Regions from separate parts of the Rheinheimera sp. UJ51 genome, predicted to be linked through region 3. Evidence: predicted binding sites of a transcription regulator. Region 3 holds the regulator's gene; each other region holds the start of a gene.
The links. Region 3 encodes sigma-54, which starts transcription at its own class of promoters, with help from an activator protein. Its sites were predicted from a motif close to TGGCANGNTNCNTGCTT; they were not measured.
Positions count from the first base shown of each region.

Region 1: the regulator sigma-54 is predicted to act here: its motif matches at 3,151-3,167, upstream of LMJ53_RS12570 (TorF family putative porin).
Region 2: the regulator sigma-54 is predicted to act here: its motif matches at 4,372-4,388, upstream of glnA (glutamate--ammonia ligase).

Region 1 is NZ_JAJHOG010000010.1:9,874-16,513, forward strand. It holds gene LMJ53_RS12550 (SPOR domain-containing protein) at 1-1,040, shown strand, start outside; gene LMJ53_RS12555 (Dam family site-specific DNA-(adenine-N6)-methyltransferase) at 1,041-1,874, shown strand; gene LMJ53_RS12560 (DUF2970 domain-containing protein) at 1,871-2,065, opposite strand; gene LMJ53_RS12565 (hypothetical protein) at 2,075-2,314, opposite strand; gene LMJ53_RS12570 (TorF family putative porin) at 2,432-3,115, opposite strand; gene rpe (ribulose-phosphate 3-epimerase) at 3,338-4,015, shown strand; gene trpS (tryptophan--tRNA ligase) at 4,096-5,100, shown strand; gene LMJ53_RS12585 (anthranilate synthase component II) at 5,129-5,716, shown strand; gene LMJ53_RS12590 (aspartate aminotransferase family protein) at 5,988-6,640, shown strand, end outside.
Region 2 is NZ_JAJHOG010000023.1:13-6,652, reverse strand. It holds gene glnG (nitrogen regulation protein NR(I)) at 1-1,124, opposite strand, end outside; gene glnL (nitrogen regulation protein NR(II)) at 1,121-2,182, opposite strand; gene LMJ53_RS16500 (DUF4124 domain-containing protein) at 2,270-2,776, opposite strand; gene glnA (glutamate--ammonia ligase) at 2,908-4,317, opposite strand; gene typA (translational GTPase TypA) at 4,663-6,498, shown strand.
Region 3 is NZ_JAJHOG010000002.1:354,618-361,257, reverse strand. It holds gene LMJ53_RS03700 (calcium/sodium antiporter) at 1-653, shown strand, start outside; gene LMJ53_RS03695 (KpsF/GutQ family sugar-phosphate isomerase) at 662-1,633, shown strand; gene kdsC (3-deoxy-manno-octulosonate-8-phosphatase KdsC) at 1,635-2,189, shown strand; gene lptC (LPS export ABC transporter periplasmic protein LptC) at 2,186-2,740, shown strand; gene lptA (lipopolysaccharide transport periplasmic protein LptA) at 2,730-3,221, shown strand; gene lptB (LPS export ABC transporter ATP-binding protein) at 3,218-3,940, shown strand; gene LMJ53_RS03670 (RNA polymerase factor sigma-54) at 3,989-5,476, shown strand; gene hpf (ribosome hibernation promoting factor) at 5,502-5,789, shown strand; gene ptsN (PTS IIA-like nitrogen regulatory protein PtsN) at 5,799-6,269, shown strand; gene rapZ (RNase adapter RapZ) at 6,266-6,640, shown strand, end outside.

The DNA of each region.
Region 1 (6,640 bases), on a different contig from region 3:
TAAGTGCTGAGCAATATGCTTGGATCTTAAGTTTATCGGTGACATTATTTGTCTTCACGACGCAAGCGGATAGTCAGATGCAGCTTAATTTGACGATCCCAGGGCTTACTTTAGCGGATTGCGAGCAGTTGTTACAGGCAGAACAATTAGATCCATTAGCGTTAGCAGAACGCTTTGCCAACTGTCAGAATAACCTGCATAAATTAATTAGCCCAGCGCCTGCACGAACGGCGAGGGCGGCACGTGAGGCCGTGGTCAGCAGACCCAAAGCCCCCTTAATTGCTGCAGGCGTAGGCGCGGCACTGATCTTATTGTTTATCCTCACTAGCTGGTTAAATTCAACACCTTCTGCAGATCAGGCAAAGCCTGCTACAGAGATGGCCATTGTCCCCATGCCGCAAGTGCAATCAGCTACAGCAAGCCCTGAAACGATTGGAGTAGCGAGTGAATCGGCGCAGCTTGACTTACCTAATGACGCCAAGTTGCCAGAGTTAGCTGAAGTAGAAGCCGAAACCGAGCCAGCTATAGTCGCCATGCCCAGCAACGCTGAGAACATTAAGGCTGCTGTTATTGACGAGGCCAAAACGGTAGTTGCAGAACCGACAGTAGCAACCACATTAAATAATGTGCAGCCATTACCCGATAAGTTATTACAAGAATCAGTGCTTACCCCTGAGCCCGAAGTGAAACGCGAACAAGACTCGCCGAAGGTGCATCAGCACGGCGCATTACTTGCCACGCCTGCTCAACACTTTGTTGTGCAAATCGCGGTATTATCGAGTGAAAACGCGTTAAGCCGATTTAAGCGTAACTATCCAAAATTATCGATACAAGTGTATCAACGCAGTTGGCAAGGCCGAGGTCAATGGGTCATCGTCAGCCAAAGTTTCGCCAGCAATACCGCCGCTAAACAGTATGTGCAACAATTACCCAGCGCGCTGAGCTCAGCTGGGCCTTTTATTAAAAGTGTGGGTGCTGTCCAGCAAGAGATCAAAGCTTGGCAACGATTGCATCTGGCCCAAAGTAGTCAGGATAATTAAGTGGTACAGAAAAGAAGTCGTGCCTTTTTAAAGTGGGCGGGTGGTAAATATAATTTAGTCGAGCAATTGCAGCGGCATTTGCCCGCAGCTGATTGTTTGGTTGAGCCTTTTGTCGGTGCGGGCTCCGTTTTTTTGAACACGCATTATCCGTCTTACAAGCTAAACGATATTAATGCTGATCTGATTGAATTATATAAGATTGTTCAGCAGCAGCCGGAGCGTTATATTGCAGACGCCCGTCAACTTTTTGTGCCCAGTGCCAACGAGCGCACGAGCTATATCCGCTTTCGGCAGCAGTTTAATGAGCAACAAGATACCTATCAACGTGCTTTGTTATTTTTGTATTTGAATCGCCATGGTTACAACGGTTTATGTCGTTACAACCTGTCTGGCAAATTCAACGTGCCTTTTGGTAGTTATAAAAAGCCTTATTTCCCAGAGGCTGAGCTGTATTTCTTTGCGGAAAAAGCACAACTCGCCGAGTTTACCTGCAGCAGCTATCAAGATGTCTTTCAGCAGTTAACTGCTGGCGCCTCCGTGTATTGCGATCCTCCTTATGTCCCTTTAAGTAAAACGGCCAGTTTCACCAGCTATGCGCGGCAAGGCTTTACTTTGGATGATCAGGCGCAGTTAGCGATTTTAGCCGAGCAAGCGCAGGCCAATGGGCATAGCGTGTTGATCAGTAATCATGATACGACTTGGACGCGCAAGATTTATCAGCAAGCAGAGCTGCACACCATAAACGTTAGTCGTTCGATCAGTCAAAAGGGCAGTGCCCGGGGTAAGGTTGCAGAATTATTTGCGTTATATCTGGCCGAGCAAAAAAGCAGTTAAGGGACGACGAAGCTAACGATCAATAATAAGACACCCACAAATAGCGCTGCCATCAGAATGCCTGTGACAATGTAAGGTACGGCGCTGTCGCTTTGAAAATCTTGTAAGCGTTGTTTTTCAGACTGTACGCCAATAAAAGCGCCCAGCACGGCTTTGATAATTTGCCATGTACTTGCTTTGGTGTGGCTCATACTAAGAAACTAAGAAGGGTTATTGTTGCTAGGAGACATACGGCTTAAAAGCTCTAGAAAATCAACAAAATGGAACTGTACAGAGCGACTATCGCCAGACAACCAACTCACCCAATTACGTTGAGTTTCTTTACAGCCAGCAAGGTTGTCAGCAGAGCATTGCGACAAACTATCTATTTGCCAAAGCGCAAAAGCAAACAACACGCCACTGATGGCAAGCATTGATTTGCTGGTTTTAGTTAGTTTCATGTTAAATCCTGTTAACGACGCATAACTTCCTTATATTAGTAGATTACACCACCAGATACAAGCTGATTATTTATTAAGCACTGTATCGGTGGCGTAGGCTAGCGATGGAAACGGAAATTAGAAGCTTTTTGATACGCCAAAAATCACACGGCTATCACACAGGTAACAATCTTTAATATCGGTATCGATATAGGCTAATGATAAACCAAGACCCAATACCTCAGTACTGACCGTGACACCGTAGTCTAGGTAGCTTAATGAGCTATCGTCTGAATATTCGTTTTGACCAACATGAAAATCAACAGCCAGATTATCGGTTAATGCTAAGCTGTAACCGGCATAGACATAGTAGTAATTACCACTGTTGCCGTAGTAATCATCGCTGTAAGCCAAACCTAAGCTGAAGTCTTTGTAAGCCACAGAGCCGTATAATTCCCAGAAGTTAGAGCCTTCGAACTCGGTGTTTGGGTAGCCATAACGCATAATACCCACGTCGGCCGACCAACCTTCAGCAATATCACCGCTCCAACCTAACATAACGTCTAGCTCTAAAGTGCCAGTACCACCGAAATCAACGCTTGAGCCCCATACTGATAAATAGATGCCTGACTCATCACTTAAAGTTAAACCACCTTGTAAGGCTGCCGCTTCGTCCGTTTGTGAAATACCACGGAAGGCATAGTCAGAAACAAAGGTGACATCGCCACTCACTTCTACCGCGTGGCTCTGCATGCTGGCCGCGCTCATGGCTACAAATAAGGTGCTATAAGTTGCTACAGATAGTTTTTTTAATAATGTCATTGTTGTTTCCCCTCATATTGGATTCATTTAATTGTTTCCAAGATATATGCCATGTGGGAATTCTCATTAATAAACAGCAGTTTAGTTTTTTTAAGCGATTTAGCTTACTAAGCTTTGCGACATCTTGGTGCAGCTATGCTTGTATTTTGTGCAGCACGGCTTAAGCCGTTGATGCATTCTGTTGAATAATTCAGTAAAGTCGGTGTTTTTCCAAGGAGAACACTGATGCAACCATTTTTAATCGCGCCGTCTATTCTGTCTGCTGACTTTGCTCGCCTAGGTGACGATGTAGCCAAGGTGCTCTCTGCTGGAGCGGATGTGGTGCACTTTGATGTGATGGATAACCATTATGTCCCCAATCTCACCATGGGGCCGATGGTCTGCCAAGCGTTACGAGATTACGGTGTAACGGCCCCCATCGATGTGCATTTGATGGTTGAGCCCGTCGATAGCATGGTGCCGCAGTTTGCTAAAGCCGGCGCCAGTATTATTACTTTTCATCCGGAAGCCTCTCGGCATATCGACCGTACTTTACAGCTGATCAAAGAACACGGTTGCCAAGCCGGCTTGGTGTTTAATCCGGCGACACCGCTTAGTTATCTGGATTACGTCATGGATAAAATTGATGTGGTGTTATTGATGTCGGTGAATCCCGGTTTTGGTGGCCAGAAGTTTATTCCTGCTACGCTCGATAAGTTACAAGAAGCACGGCAACGTATTACGCAAAGTGGTCGGCCAATCCGTTTAGAGGTTGATGGTGGCGTTAATTTAGATAATATCGCTGACATTGCTCGTGCGGGTGCTGATATGTTTGTCGCTGGCTCGGCTATTTTTAACACGCCCGATTACGCGGCAACGATACAAGCGATGCGAGCTGAATTAGCAAAAGTCTGCTGTTAATGGCTTTTTTGCTGCGAGCTTAGCCGACAACAGCGTATAATAACGCGCTTACATGGTTTTAAAACAGGATACTGCAAAGAATGAGTCGTAAACCGATAGTGCTTAGTGGCGCACAACCTTCAGGACAATTGACGATTGGTAATTACCTTGGGGCATTGCGTCAATGGGATGAAATGCAAAATGATTACAATTGCTTGTATTGTATTGTCGATTTGCATGCCATTACGGTGCGTCAAGATCCTACGGCGCTGCGAAGTGCTTCCTTGGATAGTTTGGCACTGTACTTAGCCTGTGGGATCGATCCGGCTCGTTCTGCGGTCTTTATGCAGTCACATGTGCCTGAACATAGCCAATTAGCCTGGGTATTAAATTGTTATACCCAGTTTGGCGAATTAAGCCGTATGACACAGTTTAAAGATAAATCAGAGCGGCATAACAATAACGTTAATGCCGGTTTGTTTACTTACCCGGTGTTAATGGCGGCCGATATTCTGCTGTATCAAGCGAATCAAGTACCTGTAGGTCAAGATCAAAAGCAACATTTAGAATTAGCTCGTGATGTTGCCAGCCGCTTTAATGCGTTGCATGGTGATATTTTTACGGTGCCTGAGCCCTTTATCCCAGCGGTAGCCGCGCGGGTTATGAGCCTACAAGAGCCGCAAAAGAAGATGTCAAAGTCAGATGAAAACCCTTGGAATTTCGTTGGCTTATTAGAAGATCCCAAAGTGATCAGTAAAAAGTTTAAAAAAGCGATGACGGACTCTGAAGATCCACCACGCGTTTACTTTGATCAAGAAAATAAACCTGGTGTAGCAAACTTATTGAATATTCTCAGTGGTGTAACTGGTAAAACGGTAACAACCTTAACCAATGAATACGAAGGTAAGATGTACGGCCATTTAAAAACAGATGTGGCCGATGCCGTGATTGGTTTATTAGAACCGGTACAGCAGCGCTTTAAAGAAATCAGAGCGGATCAAACCTATATGCAGCAAGTCATGCGAGCTGGTGCTGCCAGTGCTCGTGAGCATGCTTGCAAAACGTTAGAGCAGGTGAATGCCGCTGTTGGTTTTGTCACGCCTTAAGTTGGTTTGGGTCTGGAGTTAATCCCCTATGCTGCTGATGATCGACAACTATGATTCTTTTACTTGGAATCTGGTGCAATATTTTGCTGCCTTAGGGCAGCAAGTTGTGGTGCGCCGCAATGATGACATCAATGTCGAACAGATCCGCAGCATGGCTCCGCGTTATCTGGTGATTTCACCGGGGCCGGGTAATCCTAGTCAAGCGGGCATCAGTTTAGCCGCTATTGAGGCTTTTGCCGGTCAGATCCCCATTTTGGGGGTTTGCTTAGGACATCAAGCGATAGCACAAGTATTTGGGGCTAAAGTGGTGCGGGCGCCCCGCGTGATGCACGGTAAAAACTCGATTATTCAACATCAGCACCAGTCGGTGTTTCAGCAGTTACCCTCACCACTGAGTGTGACGCGTTATCATTCGTTGTTGGTAGAGGCCGCAAGCTTACCGGCAAATCTGCAAGTCAGTGCCACAACTATCCCGCTTAATGAAAACGAGCCGCCTGAAATTATGGGCCTGTTCGACCCGGCTTTAGCACTTCATAGTGTGCAATTTCATCCGGAAGCGATTCTCAGTGAGCAGGGACAACGTATGCTTGCAAATTTTTTAGCAGTGACTATTTAAGCTTTTCATAAAAATAACGCGGTTTACCGCTAAGGCAAAGGCTGCTGCATCTCGCCGAGCATTTCGCTTTCATTGAATATTCTTAAGAAGCGCTTGAATATTCATTTCCACTGCAAATCTATCTGTATCCCTTGTTTTTTCAGGTGTTGCTACAGATGTAGATGCAAGACAACGTCAGTTTAATCTGTAATAATGGCGCTATCACGATGTCAATACTGACACCCATACGTGCAAGCTATTCCCTACAAATAAGCAAAAGAGGAACACGAATATGACCGCAGAGATCCAAGTAACCCGAGCTTTGTTCGATGACGTAATGGTACCCAATTATGCTCCGGCAAAATTGATACCGGTAAAAGGGCAAGGCGCTCGCGTTTGGGATCAAGAAGGTCGGGAATATATCGACTTTGCAGGTGGTATTGCGGTCAGTAGCTTAGGTCATTGTCATCCGGCGTTAGTCAATGCGTTAAAAACGCAGGCTGAAAAACTGTGGCATTTAAGTAATGTACTCACTAACGAGCCCGCGCTGCGTTTAGCGAAAAAGTTAGTCGACGCGACCTTCGCCGAAAAAGTGTATTTTTGTAACTCGGGTGCTGAAGCTAACGAAGCGGCCTTTAAATTAGTGCGTCGTTGGGCTTTAGACAATTTTGACGAGAGCAAGCAAGAAATTATCTCGTTTGGAAAGAGTTTCCATGGCCGGACATTCTTCACCGTCACGGTCGGCGGCCAGGCGTCCTACTCTGACGGTTTTGGTCCAAAACCCGGTGCCATTGTGCATGCTGAATTTAATAACTTAGACAGCGTGAAAGCGCTGATCTCGGATAAAACCTGCGCCATCGTTGTTGAGCCCATTCAAGGTGAAGGCGGCATTATTCCCGGCGATGCAGCGTTTTTAAAAGGGTTACGTGAGCTGTGTGATCAGCA
Region 2 (6,640 bases), on a different contig from region 3:
ATATGTTTGCCACTGGCCATCACGGTGAGCCAACGACAGGTGTTTTCTAATTGCCGCACGTTACCCGGCCAATCTAAATCGGTCAGAAATAATTCCGCTTCTTTACTCAGCGTTTTCGCTTCAACATTAAGTTCTGTTGCGGCTTGCTGCAAAAAGTGGCGTGCCAGCTTAGCAATATCCTGGCGGCGCTCTTTTAGGGTAGGTAAATGCACGCGGATCACGTTTAAGCGATGGAATAAATCTTCACGAAACTTCCCTTCTTGGGCCAGCAATTCTAAATTTTGGTGGGTGGCAGCAATAATACGGACATCTACCCCGACAGCCTGATGACCGCCGACCCGATAAAATTGGCCATCGGCTAATACCCGTAATAGACGTGTTTGCACATCAAGCGGCATATCGCCAATTTCATCCAGAAATAAGGTACCGCTATCGGCTTGTTCAAAACGCCCTTTCCGTTGCGTATTGGCCCCGGTAAACGCGCCTTTTTCATGACCAAATAGCTCAGATTCAATCAGATCTTTTGGGATCGCAGCCATATTCAAGGCAATAAAGGGTTTTTCTGAGCGGGGGCTGTGTTTATGTAAGGCGCGCGCAACCAATTCTTTACCGGTACCCGACTGCCCATTAATCAGTACACTGATACTGGAGCGAGCTAAGCGACCAATAGCACGAAACACTTCCTGCATGGCAGGCGCTTCACCAATAATCTCTGGGTTGAGTGCCGGTGGCAGCGGTTGCTGTTTGGCTAATTGATTTTTGCTGTGCTCTAAAGCGCGACTGATCAGAGCGACGGCATCGTTAACATCAAAGGGCTTAGGCAAGTATTCAAAAGCACCTCGTTTAAAGGCGTTGACTGCGCTGTCTAGGTCAGAATGCGCGGTCATAATGATCACGGGTAAATCCGGGCTAAGTTCTTGCAACTTGCTAAGTAACGCCATGCCATCTGTACCGGGCATCCGAATATCCGATACAACGACCGCCGGTTGTTCATACTCTAAGCGTTGCAGCATTAAATCGGCTGAGGCAAAGCTTTCACATTGGATATCGGTGCGGGCTAGGGCTTTTTCTAAGACCCAACGAATAGAATTATCGTCATCAATTATCCAGACAAATTGATTCATACATCATCCTCACAGTCTGAAATAGGTAAATAAATCATAAAACCGGTATGTCCCGGCCAGCTTTCACAGTCAATCCAACCGCGTTGTTGATGGATCAGCGTTTGCGCAATGGATAAGCCTAAGCCGGTGCCCCCTGCTTTGCCGCTGACCATTGGATAAAACAATGTGTCGCGAATGGCCACGGGTATACCCGGGCCGTTATCGATGACTTTAATGCAGGCAACCAGCTTATAACGCTTACCGTGTAAGGTGTGCTGATGCAAGATACGGCTTTGTAGCGTGATTTGGCCGCCATCGACGAGTGCTTGTTGTGCATTTCGTACGATATTTAATAAGGCTTGTTCTAACAATTCAGGATCGAACATAAAATCCGGAATACTGGGATCGTAATCACGTTGAAAATGAATTTGCTGTGGGTTATCCATGTTCGCCAGTTTAAGGACTTGTTCGGCAACCTGGTGCAAATTACTTTGCTGTAAACTTGGGGGCCGATAAGGACCGAGCAAACGGTCGACTAAATTACGAAGACGATCCGCTTGGGCGATAATCAGTTGGGTGTATTCTTTTTGCTCATCATCCAGTGACTCTTCTAGCAACTGCGCAGCACCCCGTAAACCGCCTAAGGGGTTTTTAATTTCATGGGCTAAACCTCGGATCAATTCACGCGCGGCCAGATGCTGATGTTGTTGCAGACTTTCCATACTGATCTTACGTTGATGATCAACTTGGCGCAGCTCCAGCAGCAAATATATCGGCTGTTGCTCAATAATAGTAACTGAGATATCTAATAATAAATGACGACCATCAATTAAGACTGCCTGTACGTCACTGACGCTAAAAGCTTGTTTGCTTTGAATCGCGTTATACAAATGATTGGCTTTTAAATCGATGTGTTGAAATAAACCGGGAAAGAACTGTTGCTTAAGCTTTTTTTCGCCAAGGCCTAAAACGGCACAGCTAGCGGTATTAAAATAACACACGCTGAGCGTTTCATCTAACACCATTACCGCGGTAGTGAGCTGATCAACCAGTGATATCGCAAACGAGTCCTGAGTCATAAACTTACCTATTGCACCAACTTGGTGCTATGGAAGTGAAGCTTAACTCAGAACTACCTGAATTTCACTGACAATGCACTAATTTGGTTAATTTATACGAGTTCTATGCATATAGAAGATGGTAAGAGGACTTGTTGCAATTAGCTTGCCGTTTTGGTCTAGAAGTTCGATTTGTACGTTGTGTTCTCCGCGATCAACATCACGCAACACAAATACTGCACTGTTCTGTGGCTCGCCATGCGGTTTACCATCGAATAATAGCCTGACGCGAAAGCCACGCTGAAAACGGGGACTGATACGGCCAGAGATATAAACTGAGCCGGTGTTGTCGCGAACGGTGGCTTCATTTTCAGGTTGGGTAATTGAGACAGTGTAGGGCTCAGGTGCGGGAGGCTTTTTTTCAGGTAAGCGTGTGTCGGTTGCTTCCATGATATTCGGCCGGCTCTGCAAACTGACTTCTTCTGAGCCGGGTAACGGGCTATCTGAAAAAACCAAAACACCATTGGCATCACGACCGACAAAGATCTTCTTTTCTTGCGCCAAGGTTGAGCTGGCGACGAGTAATAATGTCAGTGATAGCCAAAGTAATTTCATTAATGCTTTATTCCTAAGTTCCGTCTTCCTGACGCTTATTTTAACTTTAGCCTGAAATACTTAAATATTCTACAAAAAAAAGCTCACCGAAGTGAGCTTTTATAGCACAGATAAAGCTTAATTAACTGATATTACACGCTGTAATACAATTCAAATTCAAGCGGGTGCACAGCCATTGCGACTTTGCGGGCTTCTGCACGCTTGATACCAATATAAGCATCAATCATTTCGTCAGACATAACGCCGCCCTTAGTGAAGATCGCGCGGTTTTTGTCTAATTCGTTTAACGCTTCATCTAAAGAGGTAGCCACTTGTGGGATGTTGGCTGCTTCTTCTGCTGGTAAGTCATACAGATCTTTATCCATTGAATCGCCAGGATGGATCTTGTTTTGAATACCGTCTAAACCGGCCATCAATTGTGCAGTGAAGGCTAAGTATGGGTTAGCTGCTGGATCCGGGAAACGACACTCGATACGACGTGCTTTTGCACTAGGTACCAGAGGGATACGGATTGACGCAGAACGGTTACGCGCTGAGTACGCTAACATCACAGGCGCTTCGAAATGTGGCACTAAACGCTTGTAAGAGTTAGTAGACGGGTTAGTGAACGCATTGATGGCTTTAGCGTGCTTAATGATACCGCCGATGTAATAAAGTGCGATTTCAGACAAGCCAGCGTATTTGTCACCTGCGAACAGGTTAACGCCATCTTTCGCTAGAGACTGGTGACAGTGCATACCAGAACCGTTATCACCAACTAATGGCTTAGGCATAAAGGTAACTGTTTTGCCGTACATATGTGCTACGTTGTGAATTACATACTTAAGCTGTTGAACTTCATCTGCTTTTTTAGTCAATGTATTGAAACGCGTTGCGATTTCGTTTTGACCCGCAGTTGCCACTTCGTGGTGATGCGCTTCAACAACTTGGCCCATCTCTTCAAGCACCATACACATAGCACTACGAATATCATGGCCTGAATCTACTGGTGGTAACGGGAAATAACCGCCTTTAACACCCGGACGGTGACCTTTGTTACCTTCTTCATAACTCGTGCCTGAGTTCCATGCGGCTTCAGTAGAGTTCAGTTTGAAGAATGAACCTGACATATCCGTGTGGAAACGCACGTCGTCAAACATAAAGAATTCTGGTTCAGGGCCAAACAACACGGTATCCGCGATACCAGTTGATTTTAAATACTCTTCAGCGCGCTGAGCGATTGAACGTGGGTCACGATCATAACCTTGCATGGTGCTAGGTTCGATAACGTCACAAGTGATGTTTAACGTGGTTTCTTCAAAGAAGGGATCTAATACAGCGCTAGAAGCGTCTGGCATTAAAATCATGTCTGAATCGTTGATGCCTTTCCAACCAGTAATAGAAGAGCCGTCAAACATTTTACCGTCTTCAAATGTCTCTTCAGAAATTTGGCTAACCGGTACACTGACGTGTTGCTCTTTACCTTTGGTATCGGTAAAGCGCAGATCGATAAACTTTACATCGTTTTCTTTGATAAGTTTCAGAACGTTTTCTACAGACATGCAGTCCTCCAAGTGAACCAATTTGAGCAGTTGTATTGTATGTTGCCCTGTTAAATGCCAGATATATGCCAACATACTAAGTTTATGTATCTATTAACTATTTAAAAAAATCAGCACAGCCAAATGATAACTTTGCACCAAGGTGGTGCTTTGTTGCATCAAGTTGGTGCTTCGCGGGCTGGCTTTCAGTGTAGCGGAAAATTAACCGCCTGAAAAAAAATCAGTAAAAGCGCGCATGGAATTTTTCTTTCAGACAAATAAAGAGTAGAATATGCGCCCTTAAGTTTAAAATGCGTTTGCCTGGTGGTCATTATGGTCATCTAGTGCCACAGAGGATACATATTCATGAGCGTTACCGCTTCATATTTAGATAAATTACGTAACATCGCTATTATTGCCCACGTCGACCACGGTAAAACAACCATGGTTGATAAGCTGTTGCAACAATCCGGAACCTTCGATGCCCGTGCTAAGTTACAAGAACGGATGATGGATTCAAACGCGCAGGAGTCAGAGCGGGGTATTACTATCCTGGCTAAAAACACTTCTGTACGTTGGAACGGTTACCATATCAATATTCTGGATACACCAGGACACGCTGATTTCGGTGGTGAAGTAGAACGTGTTTTATCAATGGCTGACTCGGTATTGTTGTTAGTTGATGCGGTTGAAGGCCCCATGCCACAAACGCGTTTCGTAACACAAAAAGCCTTTGCTCATGGTTTAAAGCCAATCGTTGTTATTAATAAAGTTGATAAGCCAGGTGCTCGTGTAGATTGGGTTATCGACCAAGTTTTCGATTTATTCGATAACTTAGGCGCCTCTGATGACCAATTAGACTTCCCAATTGTTTATGCGTCAGGCCTGAATGGCTGGGCTTCATTAGAAGCCGACGTGAAAAAAGACGACATCACAGATTTATTTGAAGCTATCGTTAAGTACGTTGCCCCTCCAGCCGTTGAATTAAATGGCGAAACCCAATTACAGGTTTCTCAGTTAGATTACTCTAGCTACTTAGGCATTATCGGTATCGGCCGTATCAAGCGTGGTTCATTAAAACCGAACCAGCAAGTGACGATCGTTGGTGCTGACGGGACCAAGCGTAACGGCAAAGTAGGCCAAGTATTCGGTTACTTGGGTTTAGAGCGTATCGAAACACAAGAAGCGCAGGCAGGTGATATTGTTGCCTTTACTGGCTTAGGCGAATTAAAAATTTCTGACACCATTTGTAGCACCACTAAGGTTGAACCTTTACCGGCGTTACAAGTTGATGAGCCCACCGTTACCATGACTTTCCAAGTCAACACTTCACCTTTCGCCGGTAAAGAAGGTAAGTTTGTTACTTCACGTCAGATTTTAGAGCGTTTACAAAACGAACTGAAACACAACGTCGCTTTACGCGTTGAAGAAACCGAAGACGGTGACAAATTCAAAGTGTCAGGCCGTGGTGAATTACACTTAGGTGTGTTAATTGAAAACATGCGTCGTGAAGGTTTTGAGTTAGCGGTGTCTCGGCCAGAAGTGATTATGAAAACCATAGACGGCGTGAAAATGGAGCCGATGGAAAACGTGACCATTGACTGTGAAGAACAGCATCAAGGTACCATCATGGAAAAGATGGGCGAACGTAAAGCCGAAATGACCAACATGCAACCCGATGGTAAAGGTCGTAACCGTATGGACTTCCTGATGCCAAGCCGTGGTTTAATCGGTTTCCGTACGGAATTTATGACGATTACTTCTGGTACCGGTTTGATGTACCACAGCTTTGACCATTATGGCCCGCATAAAGGCGGTTCTATCGGTCAACGTATGAACGGCGTGATGATCTCCAATGCGATGGGTAAAGCCGCTGGTTATGCGATTTTCTCTTTGCAAGAGCGCGGCCGTATGTTTATCGGTCATGCTGAAGAAGTGTATGAAGGTCAGGTTATCGGTATTCATAGCCGTAGCAACGATCTGACTGTTAACTGTTTAAAAGGCAAGCAGTTAACTAACGTACGTGCTTCAGGTACTGACGAAGCGATCAACTTAGTACCACCTATTCGTTATGCTTTAGAGCAAGCGTTAGAGTTTATTGACGACGATGAATTAGTTGAAGTGACGCCAAAGTCTATCCGGATCCGTAAGCGTCATTTAACGGAAAACGATCGTAAGCGTGCAAATCGTAAAGCCGATTAATCGGTAGAGCCGTAATAAAAAAGCCAGCGAAAGCTTAATGCCGATCAGTTAAGAACTTTTCAGATCGGTTGACCGATCCAGTGGTTGGTATATAAAGGCCTACAGAATGAACTCTGTAGGCCTTTTTTATGCATATTAGCCA
Region 3 (6,640 bases):
TTCCGTTAATGCTGTTTTTCACCTTTGTTGGATACTATTTTTTATCAGACCATAACTTAACGCGGGCTGAAGGTATTATCTTGCTTATCGCTTTTTTCAGCTTTATCAGTTTGTTGGTGTACTGGGGTAAGCATGCCAGCCCAACCGATCCGCTTATCAGCGAAATTGAATCAGAAATTCCACCACCAACCTCTACCCTAAAAGCGGTGTTTTGGGTTATCGCCGGCTTAGTGTTGTTATTAGCCAGTTCACAGCTATTGGTTCAGGGTGCAGTCACCATTGCGCGTTATGCTGGAATGAGCGATTTAATCATCGGCTTAACAATTATTGCTATTGGTACCAGTTTGCCCGAACTCGCCGCTAGTGTCATAGGCGTACTAAAAGGCGAAGATGATCTGGCGCTGGGCAATATTATCGGCTCGAACATTTTTAACATTTTAGCCGTGTTAGGCTTAGGCGCCGTGATTGGGCCTTCAACACTCGATGTTAATGCCGGTACGCGGGATAGCTACGTGATGATCGCGGCGGCCTTTGCACTGTTATTAATGTCAATACGTATCGGCAAGCAACAACGTATCAATCGATTAGAAGGTGGCTTGCTTTTAAGCGGCTTTATTGGCTACCAATATTTGTTATTCACTCATTTGGCGTAAACTTGGTTATGACCACAAAGACTTTCCGTGAACAGGCTTTAGCGGTATTACGCATCGAAGCCGAAGCCGTTCGACAACTTGAACAATATCTGAATGATGATTTTGAGCGCGCTTGTCAGCTGGTACTTGATAATAAAGGTAAAGTTATCGTCAGCGGTATTGGTAAATCTGGCCATATTGCCAACAAAATCGCGGCAACCCTCGCCTCTACCGGCTCTCCGGCTTTTTTTGTGCATCCAGGCGAAGCGAGCCACGGTGATTTGGGTATGTTGTCAAAAGACGATATCGTTATCGCCATCTCCAATTCAGGTGAAACAGCAGAATTACTGACCATAGTGCCAATTATCAAACGCATGGGTATTCCACTGATCGCCATGACCGGGAAAGCGGATTCTACGTTAGCGCGCTTGGCCGATATTCATTTATGTGTTGCTGTACCTCAAGAAGCTTGCCCACTTGGCTTAGCGCCCACCGCCAGCACCACGGCGACATTGGCCATGGGTGATGCCTTGGCTGTCGCAGTATTAGATATCAGAGGTTTTTCAGCCGATGATTTTGCGTTATCACATCCCGGTGGCAGCCTTGGTCGCAAGTTATTGTTGCGCTTAGAAGATTTAATGCATAAAGAGAATTTAGTGCCTATCGTACCGCAAGAGGCAAGTATTAAAGATGCCTTATTAGAGATTTCACGCAAAGGGCTCGGCATGACCACCGTGGTCGATGCACAAGGTCGCTTGGCTGGGCTTTTTACAGACGGTGATTTACGGCGCATTCTTGATCAACGTATTGATATTCACAGCACCTCCATAGCCAAGGTGATGACGGTCAATTGCATTACGGTAAAAGCAGAAATGCTCGCCGCAGAAGCGTTGAATATTATGCAGCAACGAAAAATTAATGGCCTGATCATAGTTAACGAGCAGCGCGAGCCAATCGGCGCCATGAATATGCACGACTTACTGCGAGCAGGAGTAATGTAACATGGACTTATATCGCCAGTTGTACCAAGCTATCAGTGATACTAACGCCAGCCGCGCGGCTGATATTAAATTACTTATCTGTGATGTCGATGGTGTATTTTCGGATGGGCGTATTTACTTAGGTAATCAAGGTGAAGAGCTAAAAGCCTTTCATACCCGGGATGGCTATGGCATTAAAGCACTGCGCCAAGCGGGCATAGAAGTGGCTGTGATAACAGGGCGACAATCGGCCATCGTGGAGCAGCGTATGAAATCGCTAACTGTGCCCTATATTTATCAAGGGCAAGAAAATAAAACGGCCGCGTTTCAAGCGCTGCTCGCTGAACTGCAATTAGATGCCAGCCAAGTCGCTTACATCGGTGATGATTTGGCCGATTGGCAAGTCATGCAACATTGTGGCTTAGCCGTCGCGGTAAAAGATGCACATCCTTATTTGCAAAAGCACGCCCATTTAGCCACGTCATTACCTGGCGGTTTTGGTGCAGTGCGCGAATTATGCGATCTGTTACTCATTGCGCAACAGCGATTTTTACAATTTGATGGCAGCAGCTCATGAGAAAGTTTTTTGTGCTCATCGTCATGTTACTCGTGATAGTCGCGGGCTACCTGTGGTTGAATCCCAACGTTGAGCAAGTGGATCTGCAAGTGGATCGAGAATTTCAACCGGATTACATTGCTGAAAATGTTACCTTGCGCATCTACGACAATGAGGGCTATATTGCCGATCATGTGCAGGCACTGAAATTAGAGCATTTTGAACAGCTCGGCTTTACGCAGTTTGATCAACCGCGCTATACCCTGTTTAATAAAGCGCATCAGCCTGCTTGGGAAATCAGTAGCTTACAAGGCGTCTGGTTTCCTGAAGATAAGATTATTTTGGAAAACCAAGTGGTTTTGCAAAACAAACAAACCCTAGGTTTAGTAGAGCGGGTTGAAACGGCCTCATTACAACTGATGTTGCCTGAAAAAAGTATTCATACGCATGAAATCGTTCAGATCACCGGCGCCGGTTTTTTCATTAAAGGGCAAGGTATGCATGTCGATTTAACAAAAGAAACCATGCAATTGCAAAAGCATTTAGAGACGGTATATTTCAATGAAAATTAATAGCTTAATGATTGTTCTGGCCTTTTTTTCTGCCGTCAGTTTGGCCGCCGAACCGGATCATAAACAGCCTATTTCGGTCGATGCAGATAAAACCTTAGCCTCATTAATTGACAGCATTGCCAGTTATGCCGATAACGTTGTAGTACGTCAGGGATCCATGTTGATCAAAGCGGATAAACTTGAAGTCGACGCCAGTGCCGGTAAAGGTAAAGAGGTGTTTATTACAACAGGCTCACCGGCGACCTATTCACAAACTTTGCAAGGTGATCGTCCTGTAACCGCTCAAGCGAATGAGATCCGATTTGACCGTGCCAGCCGCATTTTAACCTTATCGGGTAATGCCGAAGTAATGCAAAGCGGTAGCTTAGTGCGCGGTGCCGTGATCCGTTACAACATTGAATTACAACAATTAAGTGCTGAAGGTGAGCAAAATCGTCGCGTTACCACGATTTTCACCCCAGAAAACAAGGACACTCCATGAAGTTAGTGGTCTCGCACCTCGCCAAAAGCTATAAAAGCCGGCAGGTAGTGAAAGATGTCAGCTTAGAAGTTAATGCAGGGCAAATTGTCGGTTTATTGGGCCCTAACGGTGCAGGTAAAACAACAACCTTTTACATGATTGTTGGCTTAGTTCCCTCGGATAAAGGCACCATTACCCTCAACGAGCAAGATATTACTTTTGCTCCTATCCACCAACGTGCCCGCGCCGGCATTGGTTATTTACCGCAAGAAAGCTCGATTTTTCGTAAATTGACCGTGCATGAAAACTTATTGGCCATTTTGCAAACCCGCAAAGATTTAAGCACGCAACGCCGCGCTGAAATTGCCGATGATTTATTAGAAGAATTTCATATCGGTCATATCCGCAACAGTTTAGGGATGGCGTTATCTGGTGGCGAGCGTCGTCGGGTTGAGATCGCACGGGCGTTAGCCGCTGATCCCGCTTTTATTTTATTAGACGAACCGTTCGCTGGGGTTGACCCAATTTCAGTACTTGATATCAAAAAAATCATTCAACACCTCGCCCAACGTGGCATTGGTGTTCTCATTACTGACCATAATGTACGTGAAACGTTAGATGTTTGTGAAATCGCTTATATTGTCAGTCATGGCGAACTGATTGCAGCGGGCTCTCCGCAAGATGTTCTCGCAAATCAGCAGGTGCGTGATGTATACCTAGGTGAGCAATTCAGGCTATAGTAAAGAAGATAGAACGCAACTGCGCATTCAGGAGAGAATTACAGGTACATGAAGCCCTCTTTGCAACTCCGCCTAGGACAACAGCTTACCATGACGCCACAACTGCAACAGGCGATACGCCTATTACAGTTGTCTACCATTGAGCTACAGCAAGAAATACAGGAAGCGTTAGACGCGAACCCGTTACTCGAAGGCGACGATGATTTCGAACGTCAGCCAGATGAGGTTGATCACAGCCTTGGCAATATCAATCGCGATACCCTTGACGATCCACGCAACAAAAACTCAGAGCAAAAAGACGTAGCCGATCGCGATACCAGCGATGATCTGAATCAACAAAACATTCAAGAAGATTTACCGCTAGATAATAACTGGGATGACTTAGTCAGTGCCGCTCCAGTTAGCAGTGGCAACATGCCTGATGACGATATGGTGTATCAGGGTGAAACCAGCGATACCCTGCAAGATTATTTACGTTGGCAAATGCAACTCACGCCCTTTTCTGAAATCGACCGGGCTATTGCTGAAATCATTATTGAAGCCATCGATGACAATGGTTTTTTAAGTATCAGCTGCGAAGAAATACTCGACTCACTGCAATCTAACGAAGTCGAGGCCGACGAAGTTGAAGCCGTGATTAAACGCATTCAATTATTTGATCCGGTCGGGGTCGGTGCTCGTTCGGTGCAAGAGTGTTTACTGGTGCAATTACGACAGTTTGAGCCAACGACACCCTATTTAAATGATGCAAAACAAATTATTAGCAACTATACCGAATTTTTAGCGAATAGAGACTTTCGTTCTTTGATGCGCGTGACTAAACTCAAAGAAGAAGAGTTAAAGGAAGTCATGCAGTTGATCCACAGTTTAAATCCACGGCCGGGTGCGGATGTGATTAAACAAGAGCAACAGTATGTTATTCCTGATGTCACGGTGACAAAAGTAAAAGGTCGCTGGCAAGTCGAATTAAACGCTGATGCTATGCCCAAAATACGGATCAATCAGCAATATGCGGCGATGAGCAAAACCGCTAAAAACACCGCTGATACGCAATTTATTCGCTCGCACTTGCAAGAAGCTAAATGGTTTTTAAAGAGCTTAGAAAGCCGAAACGATACTTTGCTTAAAGTAGCCAATTGCATTGTGCAGCAACAACAAGCCTTTTTTGAGCATGGTGAAGAAGCCATGAAACCAATGGTGTTGAATGATGTTGCAGAAATGGTCGGTATGCATGAGTCGACGATCTCACGCGTCACCACCCATAAATATATGCATACACCGCGTGGAATTTTTGAACTTAAATTCTTTTTCTCCAGTCATGTTAGTACAGAGAGTGGTGGTGAATGTTCTTCCACTGCCATTCGCGCCTTTATTAAAAAATTGGTGGCGGCAGAAAATCCGGCAAAACCGCTCAGTGACAGTAAAATGGCGGAGATTTTGTTAGAACAAGGGATAAACGTGGCTAGGCGAACTATCGCTAAATACCGCGAATCGTTGTTTATTCCGCCGTCAAATCAACGAAAGACCCTGCTGTAAGTGTCTTAACTAAAAGGAAGAGTCTATGCAAATCAATTTAACAGGCCGTCACGTCGAAATTACCGAAGCCTTAAAAGATTATGTCGAGAATAAATTTGCTAAGCTAGAGCGTCATTTCGAGAACATTAATAATGTACATGTCATCTTAAACGTGGAAAAATTACAACAGATTGCCGAAGCTAAAATCCATCTCACCGGTGGTGAAGTGTTTGCGGTGTCTGAGAACGAAAACATGTATGCTGCGATTGACCAGTTAATAGACAAACTCGATCGGCAGGTCATTAAACACAAAGAAAAACTGTCACGACACTAAGACATTATTATGAATTTAAACGCGATGTTAGCGGAGAACTGCACGAAAAGTGCAGTTCTATTTAACAGTAAAAAACGTATCCTCGAATATATCGCCGAACTGGCTCACCAGCAGCTTCCCGAACTATCCGAATACACGATTCTTGAAGCCTTAATGACCCGTGAAAAACTCGGTTCAACCGGCATCGGTGGCGGCATCGCCATTCCTCACGGCAAACTTGACTGCGTAACCCAACCGATATTGGTGTTTGTGGTCAGTAAAGACCCTATCGCGTTTGATGCGATAGATAATCAAGCTGTCGATATTTTTTGCGCTATTTTAATACCCACGGAGCAATGCCAAACGCACCTAAGTACGTTATCCGGTATTGCCAAACTGTTAAGTCAGAAAGATTTAACCAAAAAAATCCGCCATGTCGAGTCAGATGAACAACTGTATCAGCTACTCCTCGACTATAGCCAAAAAACAGGTGAGTCATGAAACTACTCGTCGTCAGTGGCCGCTCAGGCTCTGGCAAATCGGTTGCTCTGAGAGTCATGGAAGATCTCGGCTATTACTGCGTCGACAATCTCCCGGTTAATCTATTACCGACTCTGGCAACTGCAGTAATGGGCCAATATGAACGCGTTGCCGTGAGTATTGATGTGCGTAACTTACCGGGCGATCCCGATGAGTTATCAGACATTTTGTCATATCTGCCGCGCAAGCTGGAACTGACGATTTTATATTTGGATGCGGATCACACCACGCTAATTAAGCGCTTTAGCGAAACGCGTCGCTTGCATCCGCTATCCCATCAAGCGATGTCGCTCGATGAAGCCATTTCGCGTGAACAACAGTTATTAGATCCT